DNA from 3 places in the Arthrobacter vasquezii genome. Region 3 is predicted to be linked to each of the others. Evidence: predicted binding sites of a transcription regulator. Region 3 holds the regulator's gene; each other region holds the start of a gene.

Region 1 (4,143 bases), on a different contig from region 3:
CGAGCATCCCCTCGCGCACGAGATACGGCTCGGCGACCGTTTCCACGGTCTCGGGTTCTTCCCCTACTGCAATGGCCAGAGTGGACAGTCCCACCGGCCCTCCATTGAACTTTGTCACAAGCGCCGTCAGCACAGACCGGTCGAGGCGGTCGAGTCCTTTGGCGTCAACCTCGTACATATCCAGAGCGGATCCGGCGCACCGTGCATCGATGACGTCCACGCCGTTCACAAGTGCCCAGTCACGAACGCGCCGGAGGAGGCGGTTCGCGATTCTGGGGGTGCCGCGGGAACGTCCGGCTACCTCAGCAAAGGCTGCGGAGTTGACCCGCATGTCCATCATCATGGCCGAGCGCCGGAGAACGAGCTCAAGCTCCGCCGTGGAGTAGAACTCGAGATGGCCGGTGAATCCAAACCGGTCGCGCAGCGGACCCGGCAGCAGCCCGGCGCGGGTGGTGGCGCCGACCAGGGTGAAAGGTGGCAGATCCAGCGGAATCGCTGTTGCGCCCGGCCCTTTGCCCACGATGATGTCTACCCGGAAGTCCTCCATTGCCATGTACAGCATTTCTTCCGCAGGGCGCGACATGCGGTGGATCTCGTCGAGAAAGAGCACCTCCCCCTCGGTCAGCGAGGACAAGATAGCGGCGAGGTCTCCGGCATGCTGGATGGCGGGGCCTGAACTGATGCGGAGGGGCGCATTCATCTCCGCGGCGATGATCATCGCCAGGGTGGTCTTTCCGAGCCCGGGAGGTCCGGAAAGGAGAACATGGTCCGCGCTGCGGCCACGCATCCGGGATGCTTCGAGGACGAGGGACAGCTGGCGGCGCACTCTTGCCTGACCGACGAAATCATCCAGGTTCTTCGGCCGCAGGGCTGCCTCGACCGCCCGGTCCTCCGGATCCACGGCCGGCGAGACAAGGGGCTGTTCCTGATCTGTCATCAGTTCACCGAAGCCCGTGCCGAGCTGCGGGCGCCATCCTGGCCCAGCCTGCGCAGTGTGAGCTTCAGGATCGAACCGACATCCCCAGATGCCGCAATCTCTGGAGAATCCTTCACTGCGGCGTCGATGGCTGAGCCGGCGTCCTTTTCCGACCAGCCCAGACCCATCATCGCGGCGAGAACCTGTGACTGCCAGGCGCCGGAAGCTGTAGTTGGGGTATCCGTCTCAAGCGGAATGAGTTTGTCAGCGAGTTCAAGCACAATGCGTCGCGCGCCCTTGGGGCCGATCCCCGGCACCTTGCTGAATGCTTTGTCATCCCCGGACGATGCGGCGGTGCGGATGGCCGCCGGGGCGTACACCGCGAGCACCGCCAGCGCCAACCGTGGGCCTACGCCGCTGACGCCCAGCAGTGTCTCGAACACCTCACGCTCGTCGGCATCCGTGAATCCGAACAGGGTCATGGAATCCTCGCGGACTATCAGCGAGGTGTTGAGCCTGGCCTGGTTGCCAAGCCGGAGGGTGGAAAGAGTCTGGGGCGTTGCCTGTACCTGCATTCCGAACCCGTTGACGTCGAGTACGGCCGAGTGCAGGCCCACATGGCTTACGGTCCCGGTCAGAGAACTGATCATGCGCTGGGCTCCAGATGCTGAGAATCGAAACGAATATCACCGAACATATCTACGAATCAGCGTACGTCCCGGCGCGGACTATCCGGCGCCGCCACACCGATGTACTCCGGCACGCAGACTACCCGGGAGTAGGTTCATCGCCGTTGACGCGCCTTCGCTTCCGCTTCCGCCCACAGCCGTTGGGCTGCGGTCTGGCCAACCCCACCCTGGCTTCGGGCTGAGGACGTAGTTCCGGTTCGCCAGGCGTGCGTGATGGCAAGTGCCAGTGCATCAGCGGCGTCGGCAGGGGTGGGCGGCGTTGCGAGGCGAAGGATTTTCGTCACCATCTTGGTCACTGCGGCCTTGTCAGACTGGCCGTTACCCGTCACTGCCGCCTTGACCTCGGTCGGTGTGTGAAGCGCTACCGGAATGCCCCGCCTCGCCGCCGCCGCTATCACCACGCCCGAAGCCTGAGCGGTACCCATGACGGTGCTGACGTTGAGCTGGCTGAAAACGCGTTCGACGGCGAGCACCGCCGGTGAGTGCGTGTCCAGCCACACATCCACTGACTCGGCGATCATCAGCAGGCGGCGATCGAGGCTGTGGTCAGCCGGCGTACCGACCACACCGACCGCCACCAGAGTGGCGCGCCGGTTCGGTTCGACATCGACCACGGCAAGTCCGCAGCGGGTCAACCCCGGGTCAACACCCATGACCCGCAGTGTCACGGGTGTCCCCCAAGATGGGCGGAGCGGAAACTAATCGTCGCTCTCCAGCTCAGCGAGCACGTCATCGCCGAGCTCCGCATTCGAGTACACGTTCTGGACGTCGTCGAGCTCTTCGAGCGCGTCCACGAGCTTGAGGAACTTGCGTGCGGCGTCCGCATCGAGTTCAACCTGCATCGACGGGACAAACTCGACCTCGTCGGTCTCGTATTCGATACCGGCTTCTTCGAGACCCGCGACGACCGCGCGGAGGTCTGTGGGCTCGGAGTGAACGTCGAATGATTCACCCGACTCCTTCACCTCTTCAGCGCCTGCGTCCAGGACTGCCATCAGGACATCATCCTCCGACAAGTCTTTCTTCGGCAGGGAGACTACGCCTTTGCGCGCGAACAGGTAGGCGACCGATCCGGGATCAGCAATTGATCCACCGTTTCGGGTAATGGCGACCCGGACCTCCGAGGCTGCACGGTTCTTGTTGTCCGTGAGGCATTCGATGAGCAGCGCCGAACCCTGGGGTCCGCGCGCTTCATAAATGATCTCCGAGTAGTCGACGACTTCGCCGGTGAGCCCAGCGCCGCGCTTGACCGCCCGGTTGATGTTGTCGATGGGAACGGACGTCTTCTTGGCCTTCTGCACGGCAAGCTCGAGGGCCGGATTGCCCGCCAGGTCAGCGCCGCCGGCGCGGGCCGCCACCTCGATATTCTTGATCAGCTTCGCGAAAGACTTGGCGCGCTTGGCGTCAATCACGGCCTTCTTGTGTTTGGTGGTAGCCCATTTAGAGTGCCCCGACATGCTCTGCCCTTCTTTGTGCGATCAACGATAGGAAAAGCTCATGGATGCGATGCTCACCGGTCACTTCCGGGTGGAAGCTCGTGGCGAGCAGGTTTCCTGAGCGAACTGCAACAATCCTAGCGACCGGCTGTGCCCTGGCACTGTCACGCCCAGTGTGGGCACCGTGCTCGGCGGGCGGCGTATCCGGCGCCTCGACCTGTGCGAGGACCTTCACCGACTCCCCTACCTTCTCCACCCACGGGGCCCTGATGAACACCGCGTGGACGTCGGAGCCGTTCCCAGGCAGTTCCTCAAACGGGAGGTCCGTCTCGAAGGACTCGCGCTGCCTGCCGAAGGCGTTGCGGCGGACCACGATATCCAGGCCCCCGATGGTCTGCTGGGGATTGCCCGCCAGGTCAACGGAGGGATCAGCAATGGTGTCCGCGAGCATGATCATTCCCGCACAGGACCCGTAGACCGGGAACCCTTCGCGGATGAGTTCGCGCAGCGGTTCGGCGAGCCCGAACGCGCGGGTCAGCTTGTCCATGGTGGTCGACTCCCCGCCGGGGATGATAACGCCCTCGACCTGCTCCAGCTCGCTGGGGCGCCGGACGGCGGACGCCTCTCCGCCCAAGGATTTGATCACCCGGATGTGCTCGCGTACGTCGCCCTGCACTGCGAGAACGCCAACGCGCAGGGCGGCACCGCCAAGGGAAATGGTGGAAGTCACCGACCCAGTCTAGTTTGGCGCTGGGACTGTCGGGCGCCATACCGGGTAGGCAACGAAAGCGCGATAAGTTAGACACCATGTCTGGTCTGTCTACCTTGAGCGTGCCCCTGGGCAAAACAGTTCGGGCGCTCACGCGTCTGCGCGGCGGTGGTTCGGCGTTTCCCGGTCTGGTCGTCGAACGAATCGATCCAGGCTTCATGGCGCGGGCGCTGCGAAACCTGCCCAAGGGCATCATCGTCGTCAGCGGCACCAACGGGAAGACCACCACCACCAAGATGGTGGTCGAACTCCTTGAGGGCCAGGGGCTGAAAGTCTTCACCAACCGGACGGGAAGCAACTTCACCAGGGGCGTTGCCGCCGCGCTGCTCGGCG
Region 2 (4,143 bases), on a different contig from region 3:
TCATCCGGAGCGGCAGGGCTGTGGACCGGGCTGTGCTCACTGATCCGGACTCGGACTTGAAAACTGCCTGATGGGGGAGCAGGATCCGAGGGCCGCCTGATCTGGAATCGACGCCTGCCACGTGCGCTCGCGGTTCTGTCACCTCTGCCACGCGCTCGGGGCACAGTTGACTTGGCGGTGCTGCGCTCGCTCAGACGCCGGCTACGGCGGCATTTCCGCTGATCAGGGTGGTGCCGTGCCGATGCTCGTGGACACGTGACTGACCGTGTCTGCAAGTTGGTCGTGTATGGCTTGTTCTACTTGCCAGTAGCGGTTGCGTCTGGGTGTTCGTTGCGGGTCGTGGTATTTGGGTGGTGTGAACCAGGGGATTCCGTGGACTGATTCGACTGTCCAGTTTCCTTCGTGGATCTGGTGGTGGTGTCGGGTGCAGAGCAGCACGCCGTCGCTGATGTTGGTGGTTCCGCCTGCAGCCCAGGGAATGATGTGGTGGGCTTCGCACCAGGTTGCGGGCGTGGTGCAGTCGGGGAACGCGCAGCCTTTGTCGCGTGCGACCAGTCCCCGTCGCAGATGTGGTGGGAAGAGACGTTGGGTGCGGCCGATGTCCAAGACCTGACCCTTGCCGCCGAGGACGAGCGGGAGGATGTCGGCGTCGCAGGCGAGTTTGCGGATGCTGCGGGCGCTTATCTGTTGGGCGAAGACCGAATGCCCGTCGTGTCCGCTGCCTGTCAGGTCTTTGAGGAGGTCGCGGTAGTTGATGGTGACCATTACCTGGGGTCGGTGTCCTCCGGTCGCTGGAAGACCATCACCTGTTAGCGCAATCCGGCATGCTGAAACCAGTCCGTCGAGGAGGTTCTGTTCACGGGTCGGTTGGCCCGGACTGGTTAGAGCTTCTTTGCCGCGGTCCGTCGTGCCGTCTCCGTCGGTCGTGCGGTCTCCGTCGGCCTCGCCAGTGATGCTGTGGGTTCTGGGGTTGGTGGCGGTGTTCATGACGGTGATGAGGTGTTCGTATTGTTCGTCGGTGGCGCCGATTTCCATGAAGTGCAGGCCGTGGCGCCTACCGCGCAGGAACACGCCCTGGCGTGCGCGGAGGGTTTTGTCGGTGGGTTCGGTGCCGTCCTGGTCGATGATGTCTTCCCAGCGTTGGGCGAGGGCCCGCAGGACGTCTTCGTCGGACTCAACGGCCTGGCGGACCAGGTGCTCTTCCATGGCATCCAGCTCACGGCCGGTCGCGACAGTGGAGACCCGGTGCACGGAGTTGCGGATGATGGTCGCAGCACGGCTGCTGAGCGCACCGACCTTGGTCGCTTCAGCCAGCACACCCAAGGCAGGTACGAGCGCGGCTCCTGGCCCGGGAACCTCGGGCAGGACGTCATGTCCGAGGCGTAACCGGCGGTTCGCTTCGGAGCGGCTGATACCGATTTTCGCCCGCAAATAGTCCGCAGTGTTCTTGTACGGATCTAGGGCGTCAACGGTAGCGAGTTGGTGGTCCTCAGCGGCACGGGCAACCACAGTCTGCAAGTGGTCGACCAGGTTGGAGAGCTGCTCAACCTCGACCAGCGTTGCCGCGGCCTCCTCAGGCCGAAGCGTCAGGTAGTTGGACTCGAGATCCCGCACGTAAGCCAGTAAGCCGGACCGCATCCCACCCAGGAGAGACGTGTCCTCCGGGCGGGGTTCGAGCAGTGCGACGGCCATACCCAAAATTTTATCGAACACGTGTACTAACCGCGACCGAAAACCACCAATGTGCAGGACAAGTCAAACGGACTTATCCACACCCCGGCGTGGGGGTAGGCCCCCTGCTCAAGCCGCACGCCGCTCGACTGGCACAATCCCGCCAAACCCCACTCAGCCCAACGCACGCTCCAGCACGAAGTCCGTTTCCACGTTCCGTCCAAGCTGAAACGTCTTTGCCCCCACGCGGGTGAATCCGTGCTTCTCATAAAATCGGACTGCACGGGCATTGCGGTCATTGGTGCCGAGCCAGATTCCCTTCGCGCCGGTTCCCTTCGCCGCGATCTCCAGTGACGCTTCCATGAGGTGCGACGAGGAACCTTGTCCATGATGCGACGGGTGCACATAGAACTTGCTCAGCTCGATGGTCGGGAAAAGCGAGAGAGAAGACCGCACCTGCTCGTCCTTGGGAAGTCCTTTGACCAACGTGCTCCAGGCAAGAAGGTGGCCGTCCTCCCGCAGGCACAGCAAGATCTTGTCAGGGTCCGCTATGTGCTGGGTGAACCGTTCCTCGGAAAGCTCTGATGCGATGAAGTGTGCAATGTCGTCGGGGTGCGACGTCGGTGGACAAGCGAGCGGGAAGGTGACGGCAGCCAGGGTGGCGAGGGGGCCGGCGTCGTTCGCGGTGGCATGGTCAATAACAACGGTCACGAAGTCAGGGTAGCGCTGATCGCCGGCCGGAACATCGATCCTGTATCGGAGATGACGAGGCCGCCCTCGAGTGTGACTACCCGCTCCGCTCGCTCGATGTCCTCGGGCGAGTGGCTCGATTCGATGACGGTCACGCCACGCAGCAGTTCCTCGTCGACCGCCAAGCGGATGAGCCGGTGTGCCGCACTGTCCAAGCCGGCCGTGGGCTCGTCAAGGATCAGGATGTCCGATTCCTGCGCCAGCCCCTGCGCAATAAGCGCACGCTGACGTTGCCCGCCGGAAAGCCCGGCGAGTTGCCGATCAGCGAGGCCCGAAATCCCCAAGCGTTCCATGGCATCCCGCCCGATACGGCGATTTTGCGGACCAAGCGGCAACAGCCAGGAACGATGAGGCCACCGTCCCATCTCGACCGTCTGACGCACCGTACAGGGAAGGATCTCCGAGGTCCGCGTGTGCTGGATGACAAAGGCCGGCCGGCGGCTGGTGGTGAGGGTCACCGATCCGGACTGCGGCTTCAGCGCGCCGGCAACCAACGCCAGCAATGTCGACTTTCCTGAGCCGTTGGTGCCCGTGACCACGGTGTGCACCCCTCGCTCGAGCGCGAGAGACACCTCCCCAAGCGCGCGCCTGCCCTGATAGGCGTATCGAACGCCGCTCACAATCACCATCATTTCTCCTTATGTGCGAATCATTCTCATTATCAATATAGGATGAGTCGCGATGGAATGGTTACTTGAGCCCCTGAGCGCGTCGTTCGTGCAGCCGACGCCGCAGTAACCGTTGCTGAACCCACCCCTCGCGTGGTCACCACATACGACGGCGGCATCCAGGTGCTCGACGGAGACACTTTCGAGGTGCTCGGCGACTTCCCGATGGAGGGCTTCAACCGGATTAATCCGGCCGGCGATGGACGCCACGTCATCATCTCGACCGCCGAAGGCTTCGAAGTGCTCGACACCGGAGCCTGGACCGACGGCGGCACCTCCCACGCTGAGGAACCGGTGATGACGGACATCGCCTTTCCCACGAGCAAGCCCGGTCACGTGGTCCGCCACGACGGCAAGACCATCCTCTTCAGCGACGGAACCGGCGAAGTGACGGTTTTCGAATCCAGTGACCTCGCCGAAGGCCAGCCGGAAGTCGAGACCTATTCGACGGAGGAAGCGCACCATGGTGTCGCCGTCGAGCTTTCCAGCGGTGAACTGGTGCTGACGCTCGGCAACGAGGAAGAACGCCCCGGCATTGTGGTCTTCGACGAAGACGGCAAGGAGATCGCCCGTAACGAGGATTGCCCGGGTGTACACGGTGAGGCGACGGCCGCAGGGGAAGCCGTGGTGATCGGTTGTCAGACCGGCGTCCTCATCTACGACGACGGCAAGATCACCAAGCTCGACAGCCCCACCGAGTACGGGCGGATCGGCAATCAGGCAGGGTCTGAGGAATCGGTCATCACACTTGGCGATTACAAGCAGGATCCCGACGCCGAACTTGAGCGCCCCGAAACAATCTCGCTGATCAACACCGAGACGAAGGACCTCACCCTGGTTGAGCTCGGCACGAGTTACAGCTTCCGGTCACTGGCCCGCGGTCCGCATGGTGAAGCGCTGGTCCTGGGCACGGACGGCTCGCTGCACGTGATTGACCCTGAGACCGCCGAGGTGACCAACAGTTTGCCGGTGATTGGGGAGTGGGAGGAACCGCTCGAATGGCAGCAACCGCGACCAACCATCTTTGTCGAAGACCACACTGCCTACATCACCG
Region 3 (4,143 bases):
GGCCGGGGGAACTATGTCTGCAGGCATAAGACGGCAGGAGGTTTCCCCGACGAGGATGATTCGGGAGCCCTCTTCTCCCTCGACGGTGACACCGCGGCGCCGCATCCTGCGGCAGGACCTTCCACCCCGCTCGGACGGGAAATCGTGCGGTTGCGGGAGTGGGCGGAAGAAACGGAGACCGGGGACCGGGACGAACTCCTTCCCGGTGTCAGCGACCGGGCCTGGCGCCAGGTATCGGTGTCCAGCATGGAGTGCCTTGGTGCGCAAAAGTGTCCCGTTGCTGAGGAATGCTTCAGCGAGCGCGCACGGGAGAGGGCAGGAAAAGCGGACATTGTCATCACCAACCATGCGCTGCTGGCGATCAACGCTTTCGAGGGGCTGGCGGTCCTTCCGGAGCACGACGTAGTGGTCATTGACGAGGCGCACGAGCTACACGACCGCGTCACGTCTGCGGTGTCTGGGCAACTGTCAGGAGCACTGATCGGCGCTGCGGCCTCAGCGGCGAGGCGCCATCTCGGTTCCAACACGGACACATTGGCGGCCGCGCAGGATGCCTTCGAGAACGCGTTCGACGCTCAGCCCACGGGTCTGATGGCTGGGGGACTGGACGAGTTGCAGGAACTCGCGCTCGTGCAATTGCGGGAGTCATGCCGCCTGGCGCTGTCCGAATCGAGTTCCGACGGGTCCTCCCAGTCGGCAGACGGTGGCCGCCAGATGGCACGCTCACGGCTGTTGGTATTGCTCGAATTGTCCGAACGGATGGTCGCAGCAGGTGGCGCGGGCGAAGTGCTCTGGGCGAGTCGGCCAAGTACCTTTACACCGGGCTCCGGTTACTCCGCGGCTGATGACTCCTCGCCTGCCACGATCAGCATTGCGCCGCTGTCGGTTGCCGGGCGTCTGAGGCGGGGATTGTTCGAGGACCACACGGTTGTGCTCACGTCAGCTACGCTCGCAATCGGCTCGGAGTTCGGACCGGTTGCCGGGTCCCTCGGTTTGACGGGCGAGGGAGCGCCGTCATGGACCGGCGTGGACGTTGGCAGCCCATTCGACTATCCCCGTCAGGGTGTCCTGTACGTTGCCAAGGACCTGCCCAAACCGGGCCGCGGGACTTCCGGGGAACAACTGGATGAGCTGGAGGCGCTCATCAAAGCCTCCCGGGGAGGAGCGCTGGGACTGTTCTCTTCGCGGCGTGCGGCGGAGGACGCTGCTGACGCGTTGAGGGACCGGCTCGACGTTGAGATTCTCTGTCAGGGTGAATCTTCCATGTCCGCGCTGGTGAAGCAGTTTTCAGAGGAGCCCGACACCTGCCTGTTCGGCACTATGTCGCTGTGGCAGGGCGTCGATGTGCCTGGAACTGCCTGCCGGCTTGTCACCATCGACCGCATACCGTTTCCCCGACCTGATGATCCGCTCATGACTGCGCGGACCCGAGCTGTCGCAAAGGCCGGAGGCAACGGATTCATGAATGTTTCCGCTACCCATGCCGCCGTTCGTCTTGCGCAGGGAGCCGGCCGCCTCATCCGCGCCCACGATGATCGAGGCATGGTGGCAGTACTGGACTCCCGGCTGGCAACCGCGGGCTACGGCGGCTTCCTCAGGGCTGCGCTACCGCCGTTTTGGTCGACGACGGACCGCGCAACGGCGCTCGGGGTCCTCTCCCGGCTCGCTGAGACGCAGCGCGCCTAGCACCATGCCGCGCGCCTCGGTCAGAGCGCACGCATCACCGAGACAACTTTGCCCATGATGGTGGCGTGGTCACCGAGTATCGGCTCGTAATTGGTGTTCTGCGGCAGAAGCCAGGTGTGACCGTCACGCTGCCGGAAGGTCTTCACTGTGGCCTCATCATCGAGGAGTGCTGCCACCACATCGCCGTTCTCGGCTGTGCTCTGCTGGCGGACCACTACCCAGTCTCCGTCGCAGATCGCTGCATCAATCATGGAGTCACCTGAAACACGCAGCATGAACAGATCGCCGTGCCCGACGAGCTGCCGGGGCAGTGGCATGACATCCTCAACAACCTGATCCGCCAGAATAGGACCTCCGGCTGCAATCCGTCCGACCAGCGGGACCATTGCCGCGTCGACGGCCGACGATGCCCGCGCAGGTTCCTCCCTTTCGGCGGAGGAGGGCAGCGCACGCGGTGTGCTGTCACCGAGCGTGAGAGGAAGCAGGATTTCCATCGCTCGCGGGCGCTTGGGATCGCGGCGGATGTAACCCATGCGTTCCAGCTGTGAAAGCTGGTGCGTGACGCTGGACAGACTCGCAAGCCCTACGGTGTCACCGATCTCGCGCATTGAGGGCGGGTAGCCGTGCGCAGCTACGCTGCGCTGAATTGTCTCGAGAATTTTTGTCTGACGTGCTGTCATTCCCTTTGGCATGGCCCTGCCGCGCGGCCTTCCGCGTCCGCGCTTCGCATCGGGCGAAGGCACCTCTGCCATGTCCTTTGCCGCACTGAGATCTGCCACGAGATGCATCCCTTCCTCCGGCCGGGCCCGGACTGCCGGCTCGCCAACCATTTTTGTCAGTGGCGGGTGATGAGCTGGTTTGTGAAGCAGCCGGACCGTCACCCTTGACAGCAACGCTAGGGGAGGCGGGACGTGTTTTCAAACATTTGTTCGAGTGAGTCTCGACAATATTAGTTTACAAGTGCTAATAATAAGTGCAGAGGAATAGAACACAGCTTCGAACAAAGCTGTGGGAGATCCACACAACGAGAAAGGTGGACGCCATGTCTACGCTCCATATCGCAGGATCAGCTTCCGTACTTCACCCAGAGGACCGTGAGAATAACGGGCCGGCTGCGGCGCCGCGCCTTCATCTCACCCGTCGCGGCTGGGTGGTTCTGGTGGCAATTCCGGTCGCATTGCTTGTTGCCGTACTGCTGGTGGTTGCTTCGTTCTTCACCTCCCAGGCGCAGGCAGCGACAGCCGGCGGTGACCTCACGGACACTGTCCGGGTCAGTGTTGCATCGGGGGAGACACTCTGGGCTCTTGCTGCCGAGTACGCGCCGGAACGTGATCCGCGAGCCGTCGTTGAGGAAATCGTCGAACTGAATGTTCTAGGCTCGTCGACCGTGCAGGCCGGGCAGTCGCTTCATATTCCGGTTGGAAATCCATAAGGAGCGGATCTGCTTCCGCACAGCGGTAGGCGCGCTGATTCTTCACAGGTTGGCTCGTAACAGTTCGCCCGGCTTCAGCGGAATTCTTCGTGGCGGATGGGGCGGCCTTAAACTCTCATGGTGACCGATCCGCTAGAACGCCTTAACAGACTGCCGATCCGCGAGAATCTGCGCGGCCTTCGACCATACGGTGCGCCCCAGATCGATGTGCCCATTCTGCTGAACGTCAATGAGAACACCCATGGCGTTCCGGAGGATGTTCGCAGTGCAATTGTTGAAGCAGTCGAGGGCGCCGTGGCGGGGCTGAATCGCTACCCTGACCGGGAGTTCACCGTGCTTCGCGAACATCTCGCCACGTACCTAGGGCACGGACTCACCGCGGACAACATCTGGGCGGCGAATGGATCCAATGAGGTTTTGCAGCACGTCCTCCTCGCGTTCGGCGGACCGGGCCGGACTGCGTTGGGATTTCCTCCCACCTACTCGATGTATCCGCTGCTCGCAGGCTCCACCGGTACTGGATACCTGACAGGTTCGAGGGATGAATCCTTCGACCTGGACGCTCGTACCACCGCCAGCGAGGTAGCCGCCACGGGCGCAAACATTGTCTTCCTGTGCAGCCCGAACAACCCGACCGGCACAGCGCTTCCCCTGGAGGTGGTTTCCGAGGTCTACGATGCAGGCGAAGCGGCGCAGGCAATCGTCATTGTGGACGAGGCGTATGCAGAGTTTTCCCACTCCGGCACTCCGAGTGCGCTGGAGCTCCTGCCCGGCAGGGAACGGCTTATCGTCTCGCGCACCATGAGTAAAGCCTTTGCGCTGGCCGGAGCCCGTCTCGGGTACTTGGCCGCAGCGCCGGAAATTGCGGATGCGCTTCGGCTCGTGCGTCTCCCGTACCACCTGTCGGCGATTACGCAGGCCACGGCTGTCGCGGCGCTGACCCATTCGGCGAAGCTGCTCGCCAACGTGGATGAGATCAAGCGGCAAAGAGACCGCATTGTGTCCGGGCTGACGGGGATGGGTCT

The links. Region 3 encodes LexA, which represses DNA repair genes until DNA is damaged. Its sites were predicted from a motif close to TCGAACANNTGTTCGA; they were not measured.
Region 1: the regulator LexA is predicted to act here: its motif matches at 1,606-1,621, upstream of ruvA (Holliday junction branch migration protein RuvA).
Region 2: the regulator LexA is predicted to act here: its motif matches at 1,706-1,721, upstream of P4U43_RS00760 (HNH endonuclease signature motif containing protein).

Annotation. Positions count from the first base shown of each region.
Region 1 is NZ_JAROKN010000018.1:8,396-12,538, forward strand. It holds gene ruvB (Holliday junction branch migration DNA helicase RuvB) at 1-937, opposite strand, end outside; gene ruvA (Holliday junction branch migration protein RuvA) at 937-1,566, opposite strand; gene ruvC (crossover junction endodeoxyribonuclease RuvC) at 1,701-2,273, opposite strand; gene P4U43_RS08680 (YebC/PmpR family DNA-binding transcriptional regulator) at 2,304-3,062, opposite strand; gene pdxT (pyridoxal 5'-phosphate synthase glutaminase subunit PdxT) at 3,046-3,771, opposite strand; gene P4U43_RS08690 (Mur ligase family protein) at 3,858-4,143, shown strand, end outside.
Region 2 is NZ_JAROKN010000001.1:157,606-161,748, reverse strand. It holds gene P4U43_RS00765 (NAD(P)/FAD-dependent oxidoreductase) at 1-71, shown strand, start outside; gene P4U43_RS00760 (HNH endonuclease signature motif containing protein) at 223-1,692, opposite strand; gene P4U43_RS00755 (GNAT family N-acetyltransferase) at 1,846-2,382, opposite strand; gene aztA (zinc ABC transporter ATP-binding protein AztA) at 2,379-3,041, opposite strand; gene aztD (zinc metallochaperone AztD) at 3,183-4,143, shown strand, end outside.
Region 3 is NZ_JAROKN010000027.1:26,336-30,478, reverse strand. It holds gene P4U43_RS10855 (ATP-dependent DNA helicase) at 1-1,686, shown strand, start outside; gene lexA (transcriptional repressor LexA) at 1,707-2,438, opposite strand; gene P4U43_RS10845 (LysM peptidoglycan-binding domain-containing protein) at 2,729-3,118, shown strand; gene P4U43_RS10840 (histidinol-phosphate transaminase) at 3,239-4,143, shown strand, end outside.